Regions from separate parts of the Sporomusa termitida genome, predicted to be linked through region 3. Evidence: riboswitches for the same ligand, from Rfam matches in the RefSeq annotation. Region 3 holds a riboswitch; each other region holds the start of a gene.
The links. A riboswitch is a leader RNA that binds a small molecule or an ion and turns the genes downstream of it on or off. The one in region 3 is predicted to bind thiamine pyrophosphate.
Positions count from the first base shown of each region.

Region 1: another riboswitch for thiamine pyrophosphate. It lies ahead of thiS (sulfur carrier protein ThiS); the one in region 3 lies ahead of thiD (bifunctional hydroxymethylpyrimidine kinase/phosphomethylpyrimidine kinase).
Region 2: another riboswitch for thiamine pyrophosphate. It lies ahead of thiC (phosphomethylpyrimidine synthase ThiC); the one in region 3 lies ahead of thiD (bifunctional hydroxymethylpyrimidine kinase/phosphomethylpyrimidine kinase).

Region 1 covers NZ_CP036259.1:2,378,531-2,382,702, reverse strand. The annotation lists tRNA gene SPTER_RS11105 (tRNA-Ile) at 103-177, shown strand; tRNA gene SPTER_RS11100 (tRNA-Glu) at 203-277, shown strand; tRNA gene SPTER_RS11095 (tRNA-Val) at 439-514, shown strand; gene SPTER_RS11090 (tRNA (adenine(22)-N(1))-methyltransferase) at 591-1,280, shown strand; gene SPTER_RS11085 (Nif3-like dinuclear metal center hexameric protein) at 1,271-2,392, shown strand; TPP riboswitch at 2,473-2,583, shown strand; gene thiS (sulfur carrier protein ThiS) at 2,655-2,855, shown strand; gene SPTER_RS11075 (thiazole synthase) at 2,861-3,646, shown strand; gene thiH (2-iminoacetate synthase ThiH) at 3,679-4,172, shown strand, end outside.
Region 2 covers NZ_CP036259.1:1,031,179-1,035,350, reverse strand. The annotation lists gene SPTER_RS04640 (pyruvate carboxylase) at 1-1,822, shown strand, start outside; TPP riboswitch at 1,866-1,964, shown strand; gene thiC (phosphomethylpyrimidine synthase ThiC) at 2,032-3,333, shown strand; gene SPTER_RS04630 (hypothetical protein) at 3,335-3,973, shown strand; gene SPTER_RS04625 (carbonic anhydrase) at 4,076-4,172, shown strand, end outside.
Region 3 covers NZ_CP036259.1:4,936,733-4,940,904, forward strand. The annotation lists gene clpB (ATP-dependent chaperone ClpB) at 1-2,030, opposite strand, end outside; TPP riboswitch at 2,530-2,642, shown strand; gene thiD (bifunctional hydroxymethylpyrimidine kinase/phosphomethylpyrimidine kinase) at 2,707-3,513, shown strand; gene SPTER_RS22805 (hypothetical protein) at 3,581-4,172, opposite strand, start outside.

The DNA.
Region 1 (4,172 bases), 2.6 Mb from region 3:
CGACGCGGAAACTTGTGCGAATCGCTTAGTTCTGAGCGATAGCGAAGAACCTCCTATATATTAAAACAGGCTTTCTCCGGAAAACCTGTTTTAATATCTCTAGGGCCTATAGCTCAGCGGTAGAGCAGCCGGCTCATAACCGGCTGGTCCCTGGTTCGATCCCAGGTGGGCCCACCAACTTCCCGCATCCCACCTCTCAAATGGCCCGTTGGTCAAGCGGTTAAGACACCGCCCTTTCACGGCGGTAACAAGGGTTCGATTCCCTTACGGGTCACCATAAGCAGTGAACCAGGTTCTCACGAGTCGATAGACGAAATGAGAACCTGTGTGATAAGCAGAGAGCCAGATTTTTAGGAGCGCAGCGACGCGGGAATCTGTGCGAATCGCTTAGTTCTGAGCGTAGCGAAGAACCTCCTTTCTCGATATCAAAATTAACACGGGCGATTAGCTCAGCTGGGAGAGCGCCTGCCTTACAAGCAGGATGTCGGCAGTTCGATCCTGTCATCGCCCACCACAGCAAACCTGCGAAGTTAATTCGCAGGTTTTTTGCTACCTATCAGAATAACAATGATTTACCAGGAGGGCTGTATGTGAAATTAGGTCAGCGCTTACAAACGATTGCCGGCATGGTGCCAGCCGGTGTGACTATGGCCGATATTGGGACAGATCATGCCTATTTGCCCATCTATCTTGTGAAAGAGAAGATTGTGGCCAGGGCAATTGCCGGTGATGTTCATCACGGGCCGTATTTATCAGCCCAAAATGCGGTGGCGGCAGCGCAGCTGGAGCAATATATCTCGGTTCGACTGGGGAACGGCTTGGCGGTTCTTCAGCCGGGGGAGGCCGACGTCGTGGTCATTGCCGGTATGGGCGGAGCCAATATCATTGCAATCCTGCAAGCCTGTCCGGATATAACCAGCCTGGTACAACGCCTTATCTTACAGCCAATGATTGCCGCCGCTCCGGTCCGCCTGTGGCTGCATACCCAGGGCTGGCAGATTGTTGACGAGCAGCTGGTGCAGGAAGAAGGGAAGCTATACCAGATTATCGCGGCCGAACCTGGTGCAGGCCCTCTTGATGATCAGTCCCTTTATGAGATCGGACCACGGCTCTGGCAGTCCAGGCATCCGTTATTGCGGCTGCATATTAATGAACTGATCAGCCAGCGGCGCGCCGTGCTTCTGGCTATGGGCGGGAGTGACGACGCCGTAAAATCTGCTAAATACCGGGAATATACCCGTAAGCTTAACGCGTTGGAGGAAAAGCTGTTATGTCTGTAATTTGCCGTGATATTTTAAAAGAGCTGGAAAAGCTGGCGCCCCGGCATCTGGCTGAACCCTGGGATAATGTCGGGCTGTTGCTTGGTGATCCTGCGCAACCGATACAGAAAATAATAGTAGCCTTAGATGTGGATCAGCCCCTTGTTAATGAGGCTATTACCACCGGCGCTGACCTGATTATCGCTCATCATCCGCTGATCTTCAAAGGCCTTACCCGTATCCGTACAGATTGCCCGCAGGGAAAGCTGCTGGCTGACCTGATTAAAGCCGGCATCGCTGTATATGCCGCACATACTAACCTGGACAGTGCCCGCGGCGGGGTTAATGATGTATTAGCGCAAAAATTAGCCTTAAAAGAAGTCCGGCCGCTAACTAATGTCTATCAGGAGCAATTGTATAAATTAGCTGTGTATGTGCCTGCTACCCATGTTGACCAAGTTCGAAACTCAATCACAGCCGCAGGGGCCGGGCATATCGGCAATTACAGCCACTGCACTTTTCAAACCCCGGGTACAGGGACCTTTTTACCATTAGCTGATGCCCAGCCTTTCCTCGGCCATCAGGGAACACTGGAATTTGTCGACGAAAGCCGCCTGGAAACTGTATTTCCGGCAGCTTTGCGTTCGCAGATCATTACTGCTATGCTGGCAGCTCACCCGTATGAGGAAGTGGCCTATGACGAATATCAGCTGCTAAATAAAGGTGAGACTTATGGCCTGGGGCGGGTGGGCTGCCTGGCTGCACCCATGGGGCTTGAACAATTTATCAGACAGGTAAAAACGGCATTACATATTAATTCTGTCAAAGTGGCCGGCGCTGATGCTGAACAAATGATCTCCAGGGTTGCCGTATGCGGCGGCAGCGGCGCCAGTCTGATTAACCAGGCCGTTAATGCTGGGGCTCACATCCTGGTTACCGGTGATGTAAAATATCATGAGGCCCAGCAGGCCGTCGCAGAAGGTCTGACTATTATCGATGCCGGGCATTTTGCCACCGAACAGCCGGTAGTCGGCTTGGTGGCAGACTATTTAACGCACTGTGCCCAAAAAAACCTTTGGAAGATTACAGTTATTGGCAATAATGCCAATAAAGACGTGTTTACAGTCTGTTAGAGCTGTTTAGCCGGTATTTTGCCCGAGAAAAGGGTTTGACGGTTTGCCTAATTCTGGTATACAATGAATACAGATAAATATTAGTTGGCCGAGGGAGCTCATGTTATGGGCTGAGAGTGAAACTATTAAGTTTCTTACCTCCATTACCTGATCGGGATAATACCTGCGGAGGGAGGTCGTGTGTAATTTGTGTAATTGTGCGCGTCACTACCCGGTAGGGGGAGACGTGCTTTTTTATTATTATGAAGGAGGCGGAGGCCCTGTGAGATTAACGGTAAATGGCAAAGACCTGCAGATGCCGGTCGGTGTTACCATTGCTGAGCTGGTTGGTAAGCAAGGATTTAATCCTGAAGTCATTGTAATTGAGCATAACCAGCAAATAGTTAAAAAGGAAGAATGGCAGGCAACTGTTTTACAACCCGAAGACTGTCTCGAAGTGGTCACTTTTGTAGGAGGAGGCTGAGTGTAATGGCGAAAAACTTGGCGGGAGATATCTTAACTGTCGGTGGCAAAGCATTAACCAGCCGGTTATTTTTAGGAACAGGCAAATTTGCCAATAACCGGCTTATTCCAGAGGTCGTGAGCGCTTCCGGTTCTCAGGTGATAACGGTTGCGGTACGGCGGATTGACCCGGAATATAAAGAAGAAAACATAGTTGACTACATTCCGGACACCTGTATCGTAATGCCGAATACCTCCGGCGCCAGAAATGCGGAAGAGGCTGTCCGCATTGCCCGGTTAGCCAGAGCCGCCGGGTGCGGCAACTGGATTAAAATTGAAGTGATTTCTGATAACCGCTATTTGCTCCCTGACAATATTGAGACAATTAAAGCTACTGAAATTTTAGCGGCCGAAGGTTTTGTTGTACTCCCCTATATGAGTCCTGATTTAATGGCGGCAAAACGCCTGGCGGCAGCGGGGGCCGCCGCTGTTATGCCGCTGGGAGCGCCTATTGGTACGAACCGTGGTCTTAAGACCAAAGAAATGGTAAAAATCCTGATTGAAGAAGTGTCTTTGCCGGTTATTGTTGATGCCGGGATCGGCCGGCCCTCCGAGGCTGCCGAAGCTATGGAAATGGGGGCGGCGGCAGTGCTTGTAAATACGGCGGTGGCAACAGCCTATAATCCGGTTGCCATGGCGGCAGCCTTTGGCCTGGCTGTTGCGGCCGGGCGCAAGGCCTATCTCGCCGGTCCGGGGGCGGTCCAGGGCTATGCCGCCGCTTCGTCGCCCTTGACGGGTTTTCTCCACGAATAACTGCAGCACATGGTGCAAGAAGGAGGTATATTGTGAGTGTTTATGACGAACTGTTAAAATACCGGGATTTAGATTTCGCAGCCGTTTTCGAACAGGTCACTGATGATGATATTCAAAGGGTTATCAGTAAAGACCGGTTAACTGTATTTGATTATCTGACACTACTATCGCCTAAAGCCGAACGGCAGCTTGAGGCTATGGCCCAGCAGGCACACCGTCTTACTGTGCAGCAGTTTGGCCATACGATTTTACTCTATACACCGCTATATCTGGCTAATTACTGTGTTAATCAGTGTGTATACTGCGGTTTTCATGCCCATAACGCGATTGAAAGAAAAAAACTAACCCTGGATCAGGTCCGGGCTGAAGCGGCGGCCATTGCTGCCACCGGTTTAAAGCATATCCTGATTCTTACTGGCGAGTCACGGCACCATTCTTCTGTAGGCTACATTAAAGACTGTGTCCGGATATTAAAAGACTATTTTACCTCTATTAGTATTGAGATATATCCTCTCAGTACCGATGA
Region 2 (4,172 bases), 1.3 Mb from region 3:
CCAGTCGCTGCTTGCCACCCGGATGCGTACCTATGACATGCTGAAGGTTATTTCACCTACCGCCCATATGCTGCCAAATCTTTTTTCGCTGGAAATGTGGGGGGGAGCCACCTTTGATGTTGCCTACAGGTTTCTCAAGGAAGATCCCTGGCAGCGTCTGGCGGAGCTGAGAAAACGCACGCCTAATATTTTATTGCAAATGCTGCTGCGCGGCTCAAACGCGGTGGGTTATACCAGTTACCCCGACAATGTCATTCGCGCTTTTGTGGCTCACGCCGCCGAAGCCGGCATCGACGTATTCCGGATTTTTGACAGCCTCAACTGGCTGGCCGGTATGACGGCTTCCATTGACGCCGTGCGGCAGTCCGGCAAAGTGGCCGAAGTGGCGATCTGCTATGCCGGCGATATCCTGGACCCGGCCCGGACTAAATACGATTTAAACTACTATGTAAATATGGCCAAAGATATTGAAAAGGCCGGCGCGCATATGCTGTGCATCAAAGATATGGCCGGCTTACTAAAACCGGAGGCGGCCTACCGCTTAGTTTCCGCCCTGAAAGATACTGTGGAAATCCCGATTCACCTGCATATGCATGATACCAGCGGCAATGCCATTTATGCCTACGCCCGGGCCATTGACGCCGGCGTAGACATTGTCGACACGGCGGTCTCCTCGTTGTCCGGCATGTCGTCACAGCCAAGCGGCAACAGCCTGTATTACGCTTTACAGGGACATTCGCGGCAGCCTGTTGTCGATATCGGGAGAATGAATGAATTATCCCATTACTGGGAAGATGTCCGCGCCTATTACAAAGATTTTGAAAGCAGCCTCTTCTTTCCCAATCCGGAGGTGTACCAGCACGAAATGCCGGGCGGCCAGTATAGCAACCTGCGGCAGCAGGCCAAATCACTGGGCCTGGAAAGCCAGTGGGATAAGGTTAAAGAGGCCTACCGTCAGGTAAATGATATGTTTGGGGATATTGTGAAAGTAACCCCCTCCTCTAAAATCGTCGGTGACATGGCCTTGTTTATGGTGGAAAACAGCCTGACAGAGGATGCGATTTATGAAACAGGCGACACCCTGGATTTCCCTAACTCGGTTGTGGAATTCTTTTCCGGTCAAATCGGTCAGCCGTACCAGGGTTTCCCCAAAGAGCTGCAGCGCATCATCCTGAAAGGGAAGAAGCCGTTAACCAGGCGTCCTGGTGAATTGCTGGAACCGGCCAACTTTACTGAAATCAGGGATACCCTGGCAGGCACCCTGCAGCGTCCGGTTACCACTGCCGATGTGCTGGCTTATTCCCTGTATCCGAAAGTATTCTCCGACTGGGCCGGCTTTATCAATAGCTATGGGGAAGTAGCCATGCTCGATACACCCACCTTCTTCCACGGTTTAAAACCCAGAGAGGAAATCAGGGTCGATATTGAGGAAGGAAAAACGCTTGTCGTTAAGTTTATCTCGTTTGAGGAACCACTGCCGGACGGCACGCGGGTTGTTAATTTTGAACTCAACGGCTTACCCCGGGAAGTTATTGTCAAGGATAAGAATATTAAAACGGTTGTCATTTCCCGTATTAAAGCGGAAAAAGACAATCCTAATCAGCTTGGTGCCTCCATGACCGGGAAAGCGGTCAAAGTAATGGTCGAAAAAGGCGATCATGTAAAAAAAGGAGATCCCCTGGTCGTTACCGAAGCTATGAAAATGGAAACAACGATCCAGGCTCCTTTTGACGGCATCATCAAAGAACTGTACGTTAAACCGCAGGATCCTGTGGAAACAGGCGACCTGCTGGTCGAGCTGCTGAAAACGGTAAAAGCCTAACCTGCCAGTACTGTCTGATAAGACAGCATGTTCATTGTTACTTAGTTATAGCTAGGGGTGCCCAACGGCTGAGAGGACTAAAACTCCAACCCTCGAACCTGATGTGGTTAGTACCACCGTAGGAAAGCTTTTCAATGTCAAATTAAAGAAGCTTGCCTACCCTCACCTTTGCCTATAGCTAAAATATAATTACAGAGGAAGGGGAAAAGATTATGTACACAACTCAAATGGATGCCGCCAAACGGGGCATCCTCACCGACCAGCTGCGTATTGTAGCCCGGGAGGAACAGCTTGAGCCCGAGCTGCTGCGTGCATTAGTGGCAAGCGGCAGGGTTGTTATCCCTGCAAACCGTCATCATACCAGCCTTCATCCCATGGGCGTCGGCGAAAAACTCCGCACGAAAATCAATGTCAACCTCGGGGTTTCCAAAGACTGTTATGATATTGAGCTTGAATTGCAAAAAGCTCGAAAAGCCATTGAATTGAAGGCCGAAGCCATCATGGACCTAAGCTGTTATGGCAAAACCCGCGAATTCCGGCGCCGGCTGATAGAAACCTCGCCGGTCATGATCGGCACTGTACCGATGTATGACGCTGTCGGCATGCTTGACAAAGATTTAAAAGATATTTCTGTCGATGAATTCTTTTCCGTTGTTGAACGTCATGCTGAAGATGGTGTGGATTTTATGACAATCCACTGTGGTATGAACCTGAAAACAGCCGCACGGGTGAAACAGAACAAACGGCTGACCAATATTGTTTCCCGCGGCGGTTCATTACTGTTTGCCTGGATGGAGCTTAACAACCGGGAGAATCCCTTCTATGAGTATTATGACCGCCTGCTGGATATCTGCGAGCAATATGATGTCACTTTGAGCCTGGGGGACGCCTGCCGGCCCGGTTCCATCCAGGATGCAACCGATGCTGCCCAGATTGAAGAGCTTATTACCCTTGGTGAATTAACCAAGCGCGCCTGGGCCCGGAATGTGCAGGTGATGATTGAAGGCCCCGGGCATATGGCTATTAATGAAATTGCCGCCAATATGCTGTTGGAAAAAAGGCTCTGTCATGGCGCCCCCTTTTATGTTTTGGGTCCGCTGGTCACTGATATTGCTCCCGGTTACGATCATATCACCAGTGCAATTGGCGGCGCAATCGCCGCTGCCAATGGGGCAGACTTCCTTTGCTACGTAACACCGGCCGAGCACCTGCGCCTACCCAATTTGGATGACATGAAAGAAGGGATTATTGCCTCCCGGATAGCTGCTCACGCCGCCGATATCGCTAAAGGAATTCCCGGTGCCCGCACCTGGGATAATCAGATGAGCGCCGCCCGGGCTGATGTAGACTTCCCCCGGATGATTGAACTGGCTATCGACCCGGAAAAAGCCGGCAGATACCGGGCGGAGTCACAACCGGAGTGTGAAGATACCTGTACAATGTGCGGCAAAATGTGCCCCATGAAAAATATGAAAAAAATCCTTAACGGGGAAGACCTGAGCATCGCCTAATATGAATACACATATGACATCTGTTTCAGAACCTGCACTATTGCAGGAATTAATCGATTTCTATCGTTCGAAACTGTTGTTTACATGTGATAAATATACTGTGGACGATGAACGCAGTCAATTTTTCAAAAGAATACTTCAAATACTTACCTGCTGCCGGCCGGGTTCTCATCTGCACGAGCAGAATTTCCGCTGGTTTATCACCTTCATCGTTTTCCAGCCAGCCTTTGACTGTATTGGCCACCTGCTGAACAGCTTACCCCAAGACCAGCCAGGATCACAAGCGGAAACAGAAAACCTGCCTCTCGGCAGGATCTACCGGGGGTTATGGAAGCAGGGTAGACTGACTGACCACACCCGCGCCTTTGACTTGTTAGATACCATGCATACAAGCTTACTCCGCCAGCAAACCAACCTTGCGGAAAGCGGCCATGTTGCCCTGACAGGTTACCGCGGTCAGCATTATATCACCACCTACGGGTACACTGCCGAATTAATTAACCCCATCCTGCTGTTTACAATTTTAAAAGATATCGGCAACTTAGTCCCTCTCCTGCCAGTAAAACCCCAAACTAGTCTTCACCAAGCGCAACAAGCAACTTTTTTTGCCGGATCTGGCCGCAGATCATCTGCGCTGTAGGATCTCTTAGTGGTACCGCTACAAGTAAGCACCTTTTACTTGTAACGGTACCGCTTTTATTATCCGGAACCCAAACTAAAACTATAAGAAGGGGATGTTTTTATGGATGCTTATCAAGCCCTGGAGAAACTAATCGCCGGCAACAAGCGCTATGTAACCGAAAGATATGCCAAGCCTGACATTGGCTATAAAAAACGGC
Region 3 (4,172 bases):
ACACTGTAAGGGCGGCGACGGACAGCTTCCGTCAGTTGTCCCCCCTCATCATGGCCGATATAACCGGGCGGGGCCCCAATCAGGCGGGCAACAGCGTGCTTTTCCATATATTCACTCATGTCAAGCCGGATCATGCTGCGCTCATCATCAAACAGTACTTCGGCCAGGGTTTTTGCCAGTTCGGTTTTGCCAACACCGGTCGGGCCCAGAAAAATAAAGGAACCGATTGGCCGGCTCGGGTCTTTAATACCGGCCCGGGCTCTGATGATTGCCTCGCTGATGGCTGTGACGGCCGCCTCCTGGCCGACGACCCGCTGGTGGAGAATGTCTTCCAGATTCACCAGTTTTTCCCTCTCGCCGGTCATCAGCTTGGTTACAGGCACGCCCGTCCAGCGGCTGACCACTTTGGCGATATCATCCTCATCGACCTCTTCCTTAAGCATGGTTTTATGGGAGCGGCTATGGGTGAGCTGCTCTTCTTCGGTGTTGAGTTTCTTTTCAAGCTCCGGTAACCGGCCATATTTGAGTTCTGCCAGCCGGTTCAGATCATAGGCCCGTTCGGCTGCTTCCATCTGAGTGCGGACAGTTTCAAGCTCTTCCTTTAAATCCCTAAGCCGGATGATGGCCTGTTTCTCCAGCTGCCACTGCGCTTTTAGCGCCTCTGCCTGCTCCTTAAGGGTGGATAGCTCCTGACCGATGCGGCTAAGTTTGTCTTTGGAGGAAGGGTCGGTTTCTTTTTTCAGGGCCTGTTCTTCAATTTCCAGCTGCATAACCCGGCGCAAGGTCTCATCCAGCTCTGTCGGCATGGAATCGATCTCAGTACGCAGCTTGGCAGCCGCTTCATCAATCAGGTCAATCGCCTTATCTGGCAAAAAACGGTCGGAAATATACCGGTCGGACAGAACCGCGGCGGCGACAAGGGCGGCATCTTTTATTTTTACCCCATGGTGAACCTCGTAACGTTCTCTTAACCCGCGTAAAATCGAAATCGTATCCTCGGCGTTTGGCTGATTTACCATGATTGGCTGGAAGCGGCGCTCCAGGGCCGTATCCTTTTCAATATGCTTGCGGTATTCATTCAGCGTGGTTGCACCGATGCACCGGAGCTCGCCCCTGGCCAGCATTGGCTTAAGGATGTTGCCGGCATCCATGGCTCCTTCCGCCGCTCCGGCTCCCACCACGGTGTGCAGCTCGTCGATAAACAAGATGATTTTGCCTTCTGATTTGGAGATTTCACTTAATACTGTTTTCAGCCGCTCCTCAAATTCACCGCGGTATTTGGCACCGGCGAGCATGGCTCCCAGATCGAGCGAGTACACGGCTTTATTTTTTAAGGTCTCCGGTATGTCGCCGGCAATAATACGCCTGGCCAGGCCTTCGACAATCGCTGTTTTACCCACCCCGGGCTCGCCAATCAGTACCGGATTGTTTTTCGTGCGGCGGGACAGGATTTCAATAACCCGGCGAATCTCCTCGTCCCGGCCGATTACCGGGTCAAGCTTGCCCTGGCGGGCCAGTTCGGTCAGATCCCGGCCATATTTTGCCAGGGCCTGCAGGTTTTCGTCCGGGTTATCGGTGGTGATGTTTTGTCCGCGCCGGAACTCAGTAATAATCTCCTGCAGCCGGTTTTTTGTCAGGCCAAAATCGCGGCAGACTTTTACCAAATCGGCATCCCCGTCGTCGGCGATGGCCATAAGTAAATGTTCAACACTGATATAATCATCTTTCATAGTTTTAGCATGTTTTTCGGCTAACGCCAGTACCCGCACCAGGGCGGTATTCATGCGCAGTCCGCTATCCTGGCCCCGGACCGCGGGAATGGTTTGTAGCAGCTGCTCAAGTTTACCTGTAAACAGCCGGCTGTCGATGGCTAACTGCGCCAGGAGATAAGCCATAATGCCCTCGGCATCTTTGACAAGCGCCAGTGCCAGGTGCTTGGTGGTTAGTTCCTGATGGTAGTGCAGGGCGGCCAGCTGCTGCGCTTCCTGCAGGGCGGCCGCGGCTTTTTGCGTATATTTTTCACTATTCATTATTTATACCTCCCTAAACAATTATTTGAGGTTACTTTAAGGATTATGTGCTAAAATAAGCTTACAGTTAAATATTAGCAGAAAAACGTTATTAATAGGAGCCGGATTAAGGGCAATGTGCGTTGATTTTAGGCCTAATTGGCTGATTTTTTGCCTATTAATGAGAGCAGGCGCACGGATACTCACCTTTTCTGACCTTTTGACTTTGTTTGACTTTTAATATTGCCGACTACCCCCTTATTTTATTAGCGGCGTTGCAAAAGCTGCCGTTAATAGCCCTGTTGGTGTCATTTAATTAGAGCTATGTAAGTGCCGGTATTGGTTTAGCGTTGGCCTGAGCCCCTTGACGTGCTTGCCCTGGGGCAGGTCGCTGATAGCTGGACTCGGCCTGCAGTAATTGAATAACCTAAGACGCCGGCGGCTGCTTGTCCGTAACGGCCCGGATAGCAAGGCTTGTTTTTTCAGGTAAAATATGTTAAAATTTAATTGATTTTTATATGGTATGGGCTAGGGGCGCTGGATAGGCCAGCTGAGATAAAGATCCTTTGATATCTTTGACTCTTTAACCTGATTCTGGATAATACCAGCGTAGGGAAGCTAATTGCTGTCATCAACTGAGGGCACAGGTATTCCTATATGGTTACCTGTGCCTATTATTTTGCCGTGAGGTGAGGATATGAAAAATGTATTAACAATTGCCGGTTCCGATTCCAGCGGCGGGGCTGGTATTCAGGCCGACCTCAAAACCTTTGCTGCCCATGGGGTATACGGGATGAGTGTCATTACCGCGATTACTGCACAAAATACCCAGGGGGTATTTGCGGTTCAGGATGTTACGCCAGCTATTATCGCCCAACAGCTTGATGCAATTTTTGATGATATTGAGGTGGCTGCCGTTAAAATCGGCATGGTATCTCAAGTCGAGACTATTAAAGTGATTGCAGCCAAACTAAAGGAATATGGCGCTAAAAATATTGTCGTCGATCCGGTTATGATCTCCAAAAGCGGCTATCATTTACTGAATCCGGCCGCTGAGAGTACGCTGGTTGCGTATTTACTGCCCCTGGCGGCGATTGTGACCCCCAATATACCTGAAGCAGAGGTAATTACCGGTCAGTCAATCACTACCCTTGCCGATATGGAAACCGCAGCCCGGGCGATTTTGGGCCTGGGACCGCAGAGTGTGCTGCTGAAAGGCGGACACCTGAACGGTGATGCGACCGATGTCTTATTTGACGGCAGCCAGTCAGCCTATTTGCCGTCACGGCGGATTAGCACCAAGAATACCCATGGCACAGGTTGTACTCTTTCCTCGGCCATTGCAGCCAACATCGGCCGGGGGCTGCCGGTGGCGGCTGCGGTAAAAGCGGCCAAAGAATACATAACAACGGCGATTGAACATTCTTTGTCTGTGGGCAAAGGCGTGGGGCCTACGCATCATTTTTACAGCCTGTATAAGCAGGCCGGCATGTTGGAAGAATAGTGTAATGCTTGCAGGGGAAAGCGGCGTTGCTGATTGGCTGACCAGTCTGGCTGCCGCATGGTTAAGGCTAGATGTGCTTGCGGGTTAAAGGACTTTGGGGCCGGGGTATTGATTTGGCAACAGGAGTAACCTCTGTTTCCAGCTCCGCCGTTGTTTCCAGGTCGCTCTGCACAGGTGGCAGCGGTGTTTGTGACGGGGTGGGTGGTGGCTGGGGGGTAATTCCTGCCGGCGGGGGGCCAAAGCAGGAAGTAGTGCTGCAGCGGTTGAAGAGTGTTTGGCGGAGTGCTTCCAGCACAACAATCTGCTCGGCGGTAGCGCATTGGTCATCGGCAGAGGGTGAGAGGCAGTTTGTCACAAGCTTTACTATATCAATGGGGGCGCAGGTAATGCTGAGAAGTTCGCTGCTGAAAGCAATTTTACAGCAGAGCAGCTCGTTAAGCATGTCGATCAGTGTGCCTGCCCGGTCATAACGGATCACGGACCGCTCGAAGATTTCAAATGGTACGCCGGGAGTACGCTGAATTTCTTCCGAGGCGCCGACCAGCAGCCGGTAAGAAGCAACAAGTGAGGAATAGTTGGGGATAACAGCATTGATATCAGCTAACAGGGTATTAATAATTGAAATATTGTCGCTGGTCGTGCTGGTCGTGGTGTTGGTG